Regions from separate parts of the Pokkaliibacter sp. CJK22405 genome, predicted to be linked through region 2. Evidence: predicted binding sites of a transcription regulator. Region 2 holds the regulator's gene; each other region holds the start of a gene.
What was found. The regulator sigma-54, encoded in region 2, starts transcription at its own class of promoters, with help from an activator protein. The targets are predictions, from matches to a motif close to TGGCACNNNNNTTGCTNT.

Region 1: ACKC9G_RS06260 (BON domain-containing protein) is a predicted target of sigma-54. The motif match lies at 1,152-1,169, and genes of this name have one in related genera.
Region 3: nirB (nitrite reductase large subunit NirB) is a predicted target of sigma-54. The motif match lies at 1,768-1,785, and genes of this name have one in related genera.
Region 4: ACKC9G_RS04410 (PA2169 family four-helix-bundle protein) is a predicted target of sigma-54. The motif match lies at 2,446-2,463, and genes of this name have one in related genera.

What each region holds. Positions count from the first base shown of each region.
Region 1 covers NZ_JBKKHQ010000009.1:183,485-186,936, forward strand. The annotation lists gene ACKC9G_RS06250 (hypothetical protein) at 1-82, shown strand, start outside; gene ACKC9G_RS06255 (flavodoxin family protein) at 140-721, opposite strand; gene ACKC9G_RS06260 (BON domain-containing protein) at 1,209-1,904, shown strand; gene ACKC9G_RS06265 (DUF1328 domain-containing protein) at 2,027-2,194, shown strand; gene ACKC9G_RS06270 (PA2169 family four-helix-bundle protein) at 2,498-2,971, shown strand; gene ompW (outer membrane protein OmpW) at 3,040-3,452, opposite strand, start outside.
Region 2 covers NZ_JBKKHQ010000014.1:113,636-117,087, reverse strand. The annotation lists gene lptA (lipopolysaccharide transport periplasmic protein LptA) at 1-324, shown strand, start outside; gene lptB (LPS export ABC transporter ATP-binding protein) at 321-1,049, shown strand; gene ACKC9G_RS10960 (RNA polymerase factor sigma-54) at 1,111-2,598, shown strand; gene hpf (ribosome hibernation-promoting factor, HPF/YfiA family) at 2,702-3,010, shown strand; gene ptsN (PTS IIA-like nitrogen regulatory protein PtsN) at 3,018-3,452, shown strand, end outside.
Region 3 covers NZ_JBKKHQ010000009.1:20,025-23,476, reverse strand. The annotation lists gene nirB (nitrite reductase large subunit NirB) at 1-1,622, opposite strand, end outside; gene ACKC9G_RS05480 (NAD(P)/FAD-dependent oxidoreductase) at 1,913-3,130, opposite strand; gene ACKC9G_RS05475 (ABC transporter ATP-binding protein) at 3,152-3,452, opposite strand, start outside.
Region 4 covers NZ_JBKKHQ010000007.1:270,356-273,807, forward strand. The annotation lists gene ACKC9G_RS04400 (BON domain-containing protein) at 1-556, opposite strand, end outside; gene ACKC9G_RS04405 (hypothetical protein) at 1,074-1,286, opposite strand; gene ACKC9G_RS04410 (PA2169 family four-helix-bundle protein) at 1,765-2,232, opposite strand; gene ACKC9G_RS04415 (DUF6691 family protein) at 2,595-3,002, opposite strand; gene ACKC9G_RS04420 (YeeE/YedE family protein) at 2,999-3,445, opposite strand.

The DNA.
Region 1 (3,452 bases), on a different contig from region 2:
CAACCTCAGCAAAACTATCGTAATGCAATCCATGACGCCGAGTATTGATCTCTACGCTCAGCGTTTTATCGACAAGCTCTGAGCATTTTCTTCGAGTACAAAAAAACCGGCCTGAGCCGGTTTTTTTATGAGGTGAGATTTATCGTGCCGCCATCCAGCGCAGTGCTGATTCAGAAATCCGGATACCAAATTCACGTGCGGTATCCAGATCACCGGGCAACGGGCCTTCATCAGTGGAAGCATCCGAGGGTGACTGAGTCATCAAACCGGCTGAGCTACCAAGATAGTTAATGTCATTGCGCCCGGCGGACTTGGTGTTGGACGGCAGCATACCGGTACCGATCCACAACATGCCGTGCTGCATCGCCAGCGTCATCAGGTAATGCAGGGTCATATCCTTGTCACCGTTCATTGAAGCGGAGTTGGTGAAACCTGCCGCCATCTTGTCTTTCCAGTCCAGTGCAAACCAAGGCTTGCTGCTGGCATCCGCCACCTTTTTGAACTGCCAGGATGGCCCACCCATATAGGTTGGTGTGCCCATGACGATAGCATCACAGACTTTGAGCGTTTCCCAGCCACCGTCGGGCAAGTTGCCGTCAGCATCAATCTCAAGTAGTTGTGACTCCACCCCTGAGACAGAGCGAATACCTTCCAGCACAGCCTCCGCTACCTTGGCTGTGTGTCCATAACCGCTGTGATACATCACTACGATGCGTGCCATAACTTCCTCCTTTAAGTGCTTCAACCTGCCGATAACCAATAAGTCATAGCAGCATTAATAACTCAGATGACCTATAAGGGCAGATATCAGGCAAGACAATTCTTAGGAAAGCCCAAGCAACTTATATCAGCGCAACTTCTCACTTCAGTCTATTGTGTTTCTTTCCATTAACCCATCATCTCGATATTTACCCCACCGACTCTGATAGAAATTTCTAAAAACACGAAAAGTCTGATCAGGCGTTACTCAACCCCCAAGAAACAAAAAGCATTACTTTTTTTTGAACAAAAATAACCACGAAACCAGGCTGAAACAGTCTATTTTTTACAATGAAAGAATTACTTTTCTTACTCGGTAAATATCACAGAAAGCCAGAACTTATTTTTCAAAATAAATTATAAAAACCTTACATTTCAACAACTTAAAAAATTGGCACGCTCTCTGCTCTAGTAATTCCTGCAAACCACTGTGAAAAGGAGCTCACATCATGAAACGTACATTTAAAACAGCTATCGCTACTGCCATTATCGCTTCAATGCCTGTACTGGCTAATGCCGATACCATGAAAAGTGATACGGACATGAATAAGGTGGACACTCAGTCAACTGAAATGACCAAAACCGGTGATGCCACCAAGGTAAATGGTCAGAATAATCTTCATGCCAAATCCGATGATTGGAAAGGCGAAATGAAAGATGCCTGGTTGGATGGCCGTATTGAAACGGTATATCTGATGAATAAAAACCTGAACCCTTTCGATATCGATACCGAAGTCGAAAAAGGTGAAGTTACCCTGACCGGTAACGTTGATTCAGAAATCAATAAATCACTGGCAGGTCAGCTTGCCGAAAACATCGATGGTGTTACTGGTGTGAAAAACAACCTGACCGTTAGTACTGACAATGATGTCAGCATGAATGATGACGACATGGATGCTTCCGGAAAGTCTTCCTTCATGGCAAAGGTTGATGCTGCCACTACCACAGCAACAATCAAAACCAAGTTCTTGATGGATTCCGATATCTCCGGTACTGCCATCAATGTAGATACCGCACCCAGCGGTGAAGTTACCCTGACCGGCTCTGTTGACTCCAAAGCAGAGAAAGATAAAGCCATTCAGGTTGCCAAAGACGTTGACGGTGTGAGCGATGTTGTCGATCACCTGACCGTTGCGGCCAAGTAATTCACCCGGCAGTTAATGAGACGTACTGAAGAGTGAATGTTAACGCGGCATCCAGCCGGATGCCGCCCACAGGATGCAAAGCCCCCAATTGATGGGACATAGGCTTTCCAAGGAGTTTGGTTATGCTTTCATGGGCACTGATTTTTCTGGTATTGGCGCTGGTAGCCGGCGCTCTGGGTTTTGGTGGTATTGCTGCGGCATCTGCCGGTATCGCTAAAATTCTGTTCATTATCTTCCTGGTGATGTTTGTCGTCTTCCTGATTCTGGGTCGTCGACCACCACGGGTGTAGCACCGTCAGGGTTGCGTCTTTAACCCGATCCTGACTTGTTAAACGGTAGGCAGAGCAATGCTCTCCTACCGCTCTCAGGCCTGATAACAGGGCCACCTCAATACCCAACCCATTTGTCCCCCCTGTTAGATCAAACACAATGCCACTCACTAGCGACTGGCTCTGCCTAATCGGGGGCTAAAGGATAATTTTTCGATACGGACTATCGAACAAATGGCAGCTTACCTCGCCGCCTCACAGCCGGTTACCAGACACACTGATCGGCAAATTAAGAGCAGGCGACGGTGACAAAGGAGTATCAACATGTTGGATAAAACAATTTCTGAAAGTGATGCAAAGGCTCTCGCCTCTTTTCTCGACATTTGCGAGGACGCCAAATCGTTTTACCTGCACGCCGCAGAAAAAACCGACGATGAAGCACTGAAGCGCCTGTTTAATGATCAGGCAGCCTCCCGCGATGCCATCATCCGTGATCTGCGCCCGGAATATGAAATCCGCATGAAGGAGCCTCTGGAAACCAAAACCACCATGACTCACAAATTGCACGAGTGGTACGCTGATATGAAAGTGGCAGTGACTCGTGAGGCCAAGGAAGATTATGTCCTGGTGAAAGAGCTTGAAGAGGTGGAGGACAAAACTCTGGTGGAACTTCAGGAAACCATCCATGAAGTACAAAGCCCGGAGCTGGAAAACCGCCTGAATCTGCAGTTAACGCAGATGCATAAGGCGCATGACCGCATGATGAATATGAAAGACAACATGCCGAAAACGCACTGATCCACTGACAGTGCATCGCAAAGAGAAAGGGAGCTGAGGCTCCCTTTTTTACGTCCGTACGACCTGATTTAGAAGCGGTATCCCGCACCGATCATAAAGGCCACCGGGTCGATCTCGGTTTTGATCTTCTGGCGAGAGCCTCCGGCATTGAAGGTGACGTCAGTGTCGATATCCATGTACCAGACTGAGGCATTGGCGTAGATGTTATCAGTCAGCTTGAGATCCACACCCGCTTCGGCTGCCAGCCCCCAGGAGCTGCTCATGTCCAGATCACTGAGCCCTGCAGACTTGCCGGTGCTGGAGAAGTCTTCATCAAAGAAGAAGGTGTAGTTCACCCCCAGCCCGACATAAGGACGAATCGCTGAATCTGACTGGCCGAAATAGTACTGGCCTAGCAGTGTGGGTGGCAGATGTTTCGCCGAGGCAATTTTACCCACGCCGTTAAGGCTAACACTGTGGTTGAAAGGCGTTGCTGCTACCA
Region 2 (3,452 bases):
GATAAAGTCGTGCTGTACCTCGTCAACGGTGAACTGACTCGTGCGAAAGCCTTTGGCAAGCCTGCGCATTATCAGCAGCTGCCCTCTCCTAACGAGCCCCTGACTCATGCCTATGGCCAGACACTGGATTATGACCTGAGCAAAGAAACAATCACTGCCCAGGAAAATGCCAAACTGACTCAGGCAAAAGATACCTTCACAGGTGACAAGATCATCTATGACATTACCCAACGCACCGTGAATGCCAGTGGTGGCAAAAGCTCAAATGCCGGTAGCGGCCGCGTTGAAATGATTTTGCACCCGAAACAAAAGACAACTGAATGAGTAGCACCCTGCAAGCACGCCACCTGGCTAAAGCCTATAAGGGCCGTCAGGTAGTCAAGGACGTCTCCCTCTCCGTGAGCCAAGGCCAGATCGTTGGCTTACTTGGTCCCAACGGCGCGGGCAAAACCACCTGCTTTTATATGATTGTCGGTCTGGTCGCCGCGGATAAGGGCGAAGTCCGCCGTGATGATCAGGACTTAACCCCACTGCCAGTTCATGGCCGCGCCCGTGCGGGCATCGGCTATCTGCCTCAGGAAGCCTCCGTTTTTCGCAAGTTAAGCGTTGAGAAAAACCTGATGGCGATCCTTGAAACCCGAAAAGATCTTGATCAGGATGCCCGCAAGAAAACGGCGGAGTCCTTAATGCAGGAGTTTCACATCTCCCACATTAAGGATAGTCTGGGCATGAGTTTATCCGGGGGCGAACGCCGTCGTGTGGAGATTGCCCGCGCGCTGGCCATGGATCCGGATTTTATTTTGCTGGACGAGCCTTTTGCCGGTGTTGACCCGATCTCGGTCACGGATATTCAGCAGATCATTCGCCATTTGAAAGAGCGTGGCATCGGTGTACTGATCACCGACCACAACGTGCGTGAGACACTCGCGATTTGTGATCACGCCTACATTGTAAGTGACGGGCACATTCTCGCTGAGGGCGATGCCGAGACGATTCTGCAACATGAGCAGGTTCGTCAGGTGTACCTTGGTGAAAATTTTCGCTATTGACCCATTCGAATGGCCTAAGCCATCCATAATTACTGAGTCGGAAGTATCTTCGTAGCCAAATATGAAGCCCTCTTTACAGTTAAAAATCGGTCAGCAGCTGACCATGACCCCGCAACTGCAGCAAGCCATCCGCTTACTGCAGCTTTCCACATTGGATCTTCAGCAGGAAATTCAGGAAGCACTGGATGGTAATCCCCTGTTGGATGTTGAAGAAGAGTTTGATACTCCCGTACCTGAAGAACGCTATGAAACCGCGCACAATCAGGAAACCCGGGACACCTCACAGAATGAGCAGGACGGCGCAGTCGACACTGACAGCCAGTGGTCTGATGACATTCCCGATGAACTGTCCGTAGACAGCTCTTGGGAAGATACCTATTCCACACTGCCTGCCTCATCCTCCAGCGGGGATGGTGACGATGGCTATGACTTTGAGTCACGAGCCACTGCTGGCGAATCCCTGCAGGACCATCTGGAGTGGCAGCTCAACCTGATGCCACTCAGCGATCGTGATCGCACCATTGCCTTCACCCTGGTCGACAGCATTAACGCAGAAGGCTACCTGACCTCTCCTCTGGAAGAGTTGCTTGAAAGTCTTGATGATCTGGATGAAGAAGATCCGGTGGAAATGGATGAGATGGTGATGGTGCTTCATCACCTGCAGCAGCTGGATCCGGCGGGCGTCGCAGCACGCGATCTTGCCGAGTGCCTGACCATCCAGCTCAAGCAACTGGCGACCACCACGCCCTGGCGTCAGGAAGCCATGGACATCATTGCCCAGCACCTGAACCTGCTCGGCACCCGCGACTATGCAACGCTGATGCGTCGCACCCGCCTCTCTGAAGAACAGCTGACAGCCGTCATACACCTGATCCAGAGCCTTAACCCCCGCCCCGGCGCCAGCATTAATGCAGGCGAATCAGAATACGTTGTACCTGATGTGGTGGTGGCGAAAAAAGAGGGTCAGTGGACTATCGAGCTGAATCAGGAAGCGATGCCGCGCCTGAAGGTGAATAACAGCTATGCCAGCATGATCAAGCGTGCGGACAACAGCGCGGATAACACCTATCTGAAAAATCAGCTACAGGAAGCACGCTGGTTTATCAAAAGTTTGCAAAGCCGTAATGACACCCTGCTGAAAGTCGCTACCAAGATTGTGGAGTTCCAGCTCGACTTTTTTGAGGAAGGCGAGGAAGCCATGCGCCCAATGGTTCTGGCAGATATCGCCCAGGCCGTCGAAATGCATGAATCCACCATCAGCCGTGTCACGACGCAAAAATTTATGCACACCCCTCGTGGTGTCTTTGAATTGAAGTACTTTTTCTCCAGCCATGTTGGCACTGCCGATGGCGGAGAAGCCTCTTCCACGGCGATTCGGGCAATGATCAAGAAGTTGATTGCCGATGAGCCACCGCGCAAGCCTCTGAGCGATGCCAAATTGGCAACCCTGCTGGGCGATCAGGGAATTAATGTCGCGCGAAGAACCGTCGCCAAGTATCGTGAAGCGATGGCAATTGCTCCATCGAATGAACGTAAGCGGCTGGTCTGAAAAGGAAACGATTTGGCGCTAAATAGATTTGACGAGCCCAGTCTTGGATTGGCTATAGTGAAATCTAACCAGCGAACAATCACTGGCAAATCAGGAGAGTCATATGCAAATAAACATCACAGGCCATCAGCTGGAATTAACTCCTGCCCTGACTGACTTTGTAAAAAATAAAATGCAGAAACTTGAGCGTCACGCCGACTCGATCACCAGTGTTCAGGTGACCCTGAACGTCGAGAAGCAGCGTCAGATTGCAGAAGCCACAGTTCATGTGGCAGGCGCCGACCTCCACGCCAGTAATGAAAATATCGACATGTATGCCGCCGTCGACGGTCTGATGGACAAGCTCGATCGTCAGCTCCTCAAACACAAAGAGAAGCACCAGGCTCGTAGCCAGGGTGCAATGGTACGCTAACGTCTTTATGCAACTTGACCAAATCCTAAGCCAGAGCTGCACCCTGACCGGTGCACCCTGGTCAAGCAAAAAGCGCGTTCTCGAGCAGGCTGCCGGCCTGCTCGCAGAACATCTCACGGATATCGACACCGACGATATCTTCAATGGACTTATTGGACGTGAGCGACTTGGCAGTACTGGCCTAGGTGGTGGTATTGCCATCCCTCACTGCCGCCTGTCTCAATGTGAAGAAGTGACCGCTGCGCTGATCCATCTGGAATCCCCGGTGGACTTTGATGCCAGAGATGGCCAGCCTGTGGATATCATCTTTGTACTGTTGGCACCTGAAGAAGCCCATGAGTCACACCTCCAGGCCCTGGCCATGGTTGCGGGCATGCTGCAAAACCCGGCAAACGTACAACAGCTGCGCGTGGCCAGCGATTCTGCAGGACTCTACAAGGCG
Region 3 (3,452 bases), on a different contig from region 2:
GAGAGAATCGAGCCAATCAGCGGTTTACAAATCTCACAGCCTTCGCCTGAACCATGTTTGTGCAGCATGTCCTCGAAGGTGTGAATCTGGCCGACGCGGATCAGGTGGTACAGCTCCTGACGAGTGAAGGCGAAGTGCTCGCAGACATTGCGATTCACGCTGATGCCACGGCTTTCCAGCTCATGGTTGACTACCTGCGTCAGCAACTGCACGCAGCCGCCACAGCCGGTGCCCGCTTTGGTGGTGCCTTTCACATCGGCCACGGAGCAGCAGCCGCCCTCGACCGCGCCGCGAATCGCCCCTTTGGAGACGGAGTAGCAGGAGCAGATATTGGCCGCATCCGGCAGTGCCGCCGCCCCGAGCATGGGTTTGCCTTCGGCGCCGCTACCGGCTGGGAGAATCAGCGCTTCCGGGCTATCGGGCAGTTCAATGGCATTGAGCATGTATTGCAACAGGGTGTCATAGTCGCTGGTATCGCCAATCAGTACCGCACCAATGACACGCTTGTTCTCGGCATCAACCACCAGCTTTTTGTACACCTCGGCAGGCTGGTTCTGATAAACGTAGGTCAGAGCGCCCGGCGTGCGCACATGGGCATCACCGATGGAAGCAACATCAACGCCCATCAGTTTGAGCTTGGTGCTCATATCAGCACCGGCGAAGGTGCTGACGCCACCGAGCAGATGGTCAGCGGCCACACGCGCCATGGTGTAACCCGGACCGACCAGCCCGAAAATCTTGCCATCCCAGAGTGCACATTCGCCGATACTGTAAATGGACTCATCGGAGGTCTGGCAGACATCGTTAATGACGATACCACCACGCTCCCCCATCGCCAGCTCAGCCTGGCGTGCCAGCTCATCACGGGGGCGAATACCGGCGGAGAAGATGATGAGATCGGTATCAAGGAAGCTGTCATCGGTGAAATTCATGCGGTGCACATACTCGGTGCCATCGACGATTTCACGGGTGGCCTTGTTCAGGTGCACACCGACACCCAGCGCCTCGATTTTCTTGCGCAGCACATCGGCGCCGGCATCATCGAGCTGCGCCGCCATCAGCCGTGGTGCAAATTCGATCACATCGACCTCAAGCTCAAGATCACGCAGTGCCTTGGCGGCTTCAAGGCCTAGCAAGCCACCCCCGATAACCACACCACGTTTGGCCTCTTCAGAGGCTTTGGTGATGGCTTCGAGGTCTTCAATGGTGCGATACACAAAGCAGTTCTTGCGGTCATTACCGGGAATCTGCGGTACAAAAGGGAAGGAGCCGGTCGCCAGCACCAGCTTGTCGTAACCGACCAGAGCACCGCTGCTGGTGGTGACGGTTTTGGCGGCGCGATCAATCCCGGTGACTTTCTCGTGCAAATACACCCGGATGCCACGCTGCTCATAACTGGCCTTCGTGGTCATCGCCAGATTGTCGGCATTCAGGGACTGGAAATACTCGGTCAGATGCACGCGGTCGTAGGCGACCCGTGGCTCTTCGCCAATCACCGTAATGTCGAAATGGTTGGCCTGCTCGCTGCCGAGCAGGGATTCGATAAATTGATGACCGACCATGCCATTGCCGACCACCACGACGCGGCAGGGCCATTGCGCTGCTGAAGTGACTGACGTCATAACGGTTCCTCACCTGTTTGTCGTAGACAAAATTCATGCATAAAAAAACGGCGTCGCTCCTGCTCTGATTTCAGAGAGGAAGCGGACGCCGTTGTCCGAAAAGAGTGAAACCGAAGTTTCCTCTTGCCTGTTTAATGACTTTCTCTAAGCAGGCTTTATGCCATTTTGAGAAAGCCTTGTAATTCAGATGCTTAGATAATCGCCATTCAAAGTGCGATCAGTTTTTGTTCAGTATCGAGGCCTGATCAATCCCGCAGGCACCGAAATGGTTCGCACGGTGGGCATGACGTTCACTGCGGAAAGAGCAGTTGCTGCCGCTGCTGTTCGCAGGAATCACCGCTGACAATCCACTGATGATACTGCTGACCAAAACGCACATCGCCGTAAAGAATGGCGCCAACCAGCTGGTTATCGCGCAGCCAGAGGCGGCGATACTCACGGGTTTGCGGGTCCATAAAGGTCATGACTTCGGCATCCTCAGAATTAATCTCGCCGCTTGAAAACAGCTCTATGCCACTGACTTTTAGCTGGGTGGCGATGGCTTCCTCTTTATAGGGCAGAGACTCTCTGCCACATAAAACGCCAGCCAGTGTTTCAGCCTGCCGCCAGATCGGAGCGACCAATCCGTAAGTGGTACCGTCAAACTCGCAGCACTCTCCCAAGGCATAAACATCCGGATCACTGGTGCGCAAAAAAGCATTTACCCGTATCGCCCGGTCACAGCTCAGGCCTGCTTCGCGGGCAAGTTCTGTGCGCGGTGTGATGCCAATCGCCATAACAACAAGATCGGTCATGATGTGCTTGCCGTCTTCCAGGGTCACGATACCTGCGAACTGCTCGGTGTGGTCTGTCTCAATACTGGCCAGACGCGCCCGGGTGATAATCCCCAGGCCTCGTTCGCTCAGGGCCGCTTGCAGCATGGTGCCTGCTTGCTGATCCAGCTGACGGTTAAGAAGCGTCTCTGCGCGATGCAGCAGGGTGGTTTCCACACCTTGCTTGCGTAAGCCTTCTGCTGCTTCAAGTCCAAGCAGGCCGCCACCGATGACAACGGCTCGGGGGGCACGAATGCGCTCTCTTTGACGCGCAAATCGGCTGAGGCGATCAACATCCTGCCAGTTACGAAAGCCCATCACGAAAGGCAAGGAGCAACCTTTCACCTTGGGTACGGTAGGCACCGAGCCGGTTGCCAACACCAGCTTGCCGTAGTTCAGCTGCTGACCTGACTGCATGATTAGCCGTTTGCTGGCGGGGTCGATCGCCATCACTCGGGTGTCGGTGCGGTACTCAAAACCCTGTTCGTCGTACCAGGCCTGAGGGTTCAGATTCAAGGCTTCATTACTGATCTCGCCTGCCAGAAGCGGAGAGAGTAGCACCCGGTTATAGGCAGGGCGTATTTCTTCGCCGAGAATCAGCACCCGCTCCGGCCGGTTGGACTCTTCAGCCAGCCGCTGCAATAGTCGGTTGGCCGCCATGCCGTGACCGATGATTACCAGATCGTAAAATCGCATTCTGGCTCTCCTTGTCCGCTATTAGCCTTGCGCCGCCTGTTTGTCTGGAGACGCTGACGGGGCATCGTCTTTGTTGCGACTGCTGCGATGACTGTCCAGATGCTCAATTTTGCGCTGTTTCTCATAGAGGAAGCTCAGCACCTGCTGGCGATAACGGTTGTAAGTTGGGTCATCGGCCAGCGCGATGCGGTTACGCGGGCGTGGCAGTTCGATATCCAGAATTTCACCGACGGTGGCAGAAGGCCCGTTGGTCATCATTACGATGCGATCCGACAGCAGCACTGCCTCATCGACATCATGGGTGATCATGATCACGGTGTTA
Region 4 (3,452 bases), on a different contig from region 2:
CATCCACAACCTTGGTTACTCCATCCACATCCTTGGTGGTAGCAACCGCTAAATCCTTTTCTTTATCACTGGGGATTGTTCCACTCAGGGTCACTACACCACCAGGCGCTGTTTCAACGCTGATATTGGTCGAAGTCAGCTCTTTTTGGAGAAACAGCTGGGTTTTGATGCTGGCTGTGGTAGTCGCTGCATCAACCTGCTGCATAAATGAGGTTTCAGAGTCATCACGCTTCTCAGCTTTACCATCAACCTTCAGGTTGTTAGTTACGGTGGTAACTCCTTCGATATCTTTAGCAAGAGAACCTGCAAGTTCTTTATCGATATCGGAATCAACAGTACCGGTTAAGGTAACGGCACCTTTTTTTACATCCGTGTCGATCTTGAATGGATTCAGATGTTCATTCATCAAATACATGGTTTCGATTTTTCCGTCGAGCCATGCGTCTTTTGCGGTGCCAGTCCAGCTTTGATTGCTATTGGCTGAGTCTGCAAAAGCGATTCCTGAAGTTGCACTTAATACGGTTGCCAGTGCTGTCATCTTTACTACGTGATTCATTTGATTATTCCTTCATCAGATTCACGATTAATATAAAGCATTCGCCGTGCCAACTTTTTAAGTTATTGTTTTTTAAAGGTTTTTTTGTTTTTCTATCATGATTTTTATTCCGTCATTAACTTATTTACCAAGTAGCTTTGTAATAGCGTTGAAGTTTTTTCAGGGTGGTTTTTGTCAGTATTGTTCGTGTTGAATAAGGCAAAAGTTTAATTGCTATCAAGTGTTACCTGAGTATTTCAAGGATGATTCTTAGGTAATAATGAGTGAGAGAATCTAAGATGCAGTGGGAGGCTTTTTGATAAGTAAGCTTGGAAGATAAAAAAAAGAGGTGTTACTGAAAGGTAGGTCTATTGAAAACTATTTTAGTTTTGAGGTGTGATTCTGAATTTTTTGTCGGGGTTTGAAAATAATTACTTTTATTTTTTAGGTGCTTATAAAGTAGAAAACCCATAGGTGATAGTTTGCTATCGCCTATGGGCTTTATTGGGCAAGGTATATTTTGCCAGAGCGCAGGATCTTAGATTGCCAGCTCTTCTTTAATTTTGTTCAGTTTGTAGTAGCTGAAGCGTTCCATGAAAAGGCAGATCGCAAATGTCGCTACAATGAATGTTAAGCAAATGCCAACTACATTCACGGAGATTGTTGAGAACAGGCCAATTGTCGCTGCAAGGGCTACCAGGGTTCCTACGAATAAGGTTAACAGAATCTCAATCATCGTCTTATCATCCATAATTTATTATCGGTTAGTTGTTTGTATATAAGCTAGATGTGTGCCAACTTTTTAAGTTATTGATTTGTAAGGTTTTAAATGGTCATTTGTTAGTTTTTCAAGCAGCTGCTTGTAGAAATTTCCTATCCCTTTGGCAAGTTTTTCCAGATCGGGTAATTTTTGGAAAAGCGTTGTAATGATGGAGTCGGTATTTTTTACGTAAGGCACCCGTTAAAAATTACATACTTTGAAATATGAGTTACTTCCGGAGGATGCGGTGCTCCTATGAAGTTTCGCAGCTGTATTCGCTGGGAAGCCAAACTAGCGAGGTCGTGGTTATGCATGTGTTGAGAATAGGCTTTTTAGCCAGGCTATGAAGGAAGGGAGCGGCTGCGAGATTTTCGTTTGGCAGATGAGAAGAGGCTGGATAAACGAAAGCCCCAATTAAGGGGCTTTCATTTTTTAAGGCAAGTAGGACGTTTTGAGGGAGGTGGTTTCATCAGTGATGCGTCCGCTTCATATCATCCTTGATCGACTTCATTCGATCATGGGCCAACTGAATAGTGGCGAGATGGCTTCCTAGTTTGCTTGCCAGCCTTGGGTTATGCAGTGATCTCACTGCCTGTTTCAGCTCATTCAAAGACCTTGTCTCGGCTTCTTCCAGCGCCACAATGAATTGATAGTCCTGGCTGTCTGAAAGTGATGCCCGAATGTCTGTATACCATTGCTGTAATGTGCCTGAGACGGTGCCATTATCGACTGGTGATCCTTCACGATGCTGAACTTCTTCTGTCAGCTCCTGAATTGCTTCCCGGCGAGCTTGCGCCTGCTCAAGAAACACTCTACGCAAAGATGCACTGTCAACCTCGCGAGCTGCATGCTGATAGAAGCTTTTTCCATCCTCACATACGGCTAGCACTTGGTTTAACACCTTTAACTCAGTCTTCTTTTCGTCTTTGGTCAACATAATAAAGTCCCCTCTTGGCTCGCTTTAATCCGACTATGGTGGTGCTGAGACGAAGTGCCGCATCCTGCGGACTGAACCTCATTCTTGAGAGTCTCAAACTCCAAAGATTGCTGATGTGTCATCAGCCGAGCTTCCAAGGAGTGGCAGTGCGTTTATGAAAACTCGCTTCCGCCTCTCTCCTTCAGTCAATGCTATTAGTTTGCAGTAATAGATAATGCATTTGCTGTGCCAGTTTTTAAGTTATTGTTTTATAAGGCTTTTTTGTTTTTATGATACGGTGGCAAGTAACTTTGTCAGGGCAGAAAGTAAGAGGGTGGCAGATATTACAGGGTGCCTTAATACACTGTATTTCATGCAAAAAGTCAGGATTTACCTGGAAGTTTTACCAGCATGCCTATCAGCATAAAGATGATGAATAGCCAGGCAAGCGGCAGCCCTGAGGCTGCCAGTGCCAAGCCCGGGCCCGGGCAAATACCGGCTAATCCCCAGCCTATGCCGAAGAGTAAGCTACCGAAAATCAGCGAGCGAGTGATGGGGTGCTTATCAGGGAGCTCTGCAGGTGTGCCATAGAGAGTTGCATCGCGCTGCTCGACCCAGTGAAAACAGGGAAAGGCTATGGCAATAGCTGCCACCATCACCAGAATCAAAGACGGGTCCCACTGTCCTGCGATATCGAGAAAGGCCTGTACTTTTTGCGGGGACGTCATACCGGAGATCATAAGCCCCAGTGAAAACAGCACGCCACTTACAAAGTTAATTCCTCTGCTCATGATGCTGCTCCTTCAAGTAAGCGAAGACAGGCAACGGTGATCATCCCCATCGCAATAAAGCTGAAGGTGGCTACCAGTGAGCGGGGTGAGAGGCGTGCATTTCCGCAGACTCCATGGCCACTGGTGCAGCCTGAGCCCAGTCTTGTACCTATACCCACTAATAACCCTGCGATTATCAGTAACCACCAGGAGGAATGAATGCTTTCTGTTTTGCTGATCGACCAGGGCGTCAGTGTCAGTAATGCCGGGGGAAGCATGAGTCCTGCAAGAAATGCGAGATTACTCCAGCGGGCTGGGCCTGTGGCCTTAATGCTCTGTCGGATCATGCCGCTGATCCCGGTAACGCGCCCTAATAGAAGTACGCGCAAGCCTACGGAAATGCCGATGAGTGCTCCGCCCACTAAAGCGGAATAAGGGGTGAAGCTTGCCCAATCAATCGTCATGAAAGCT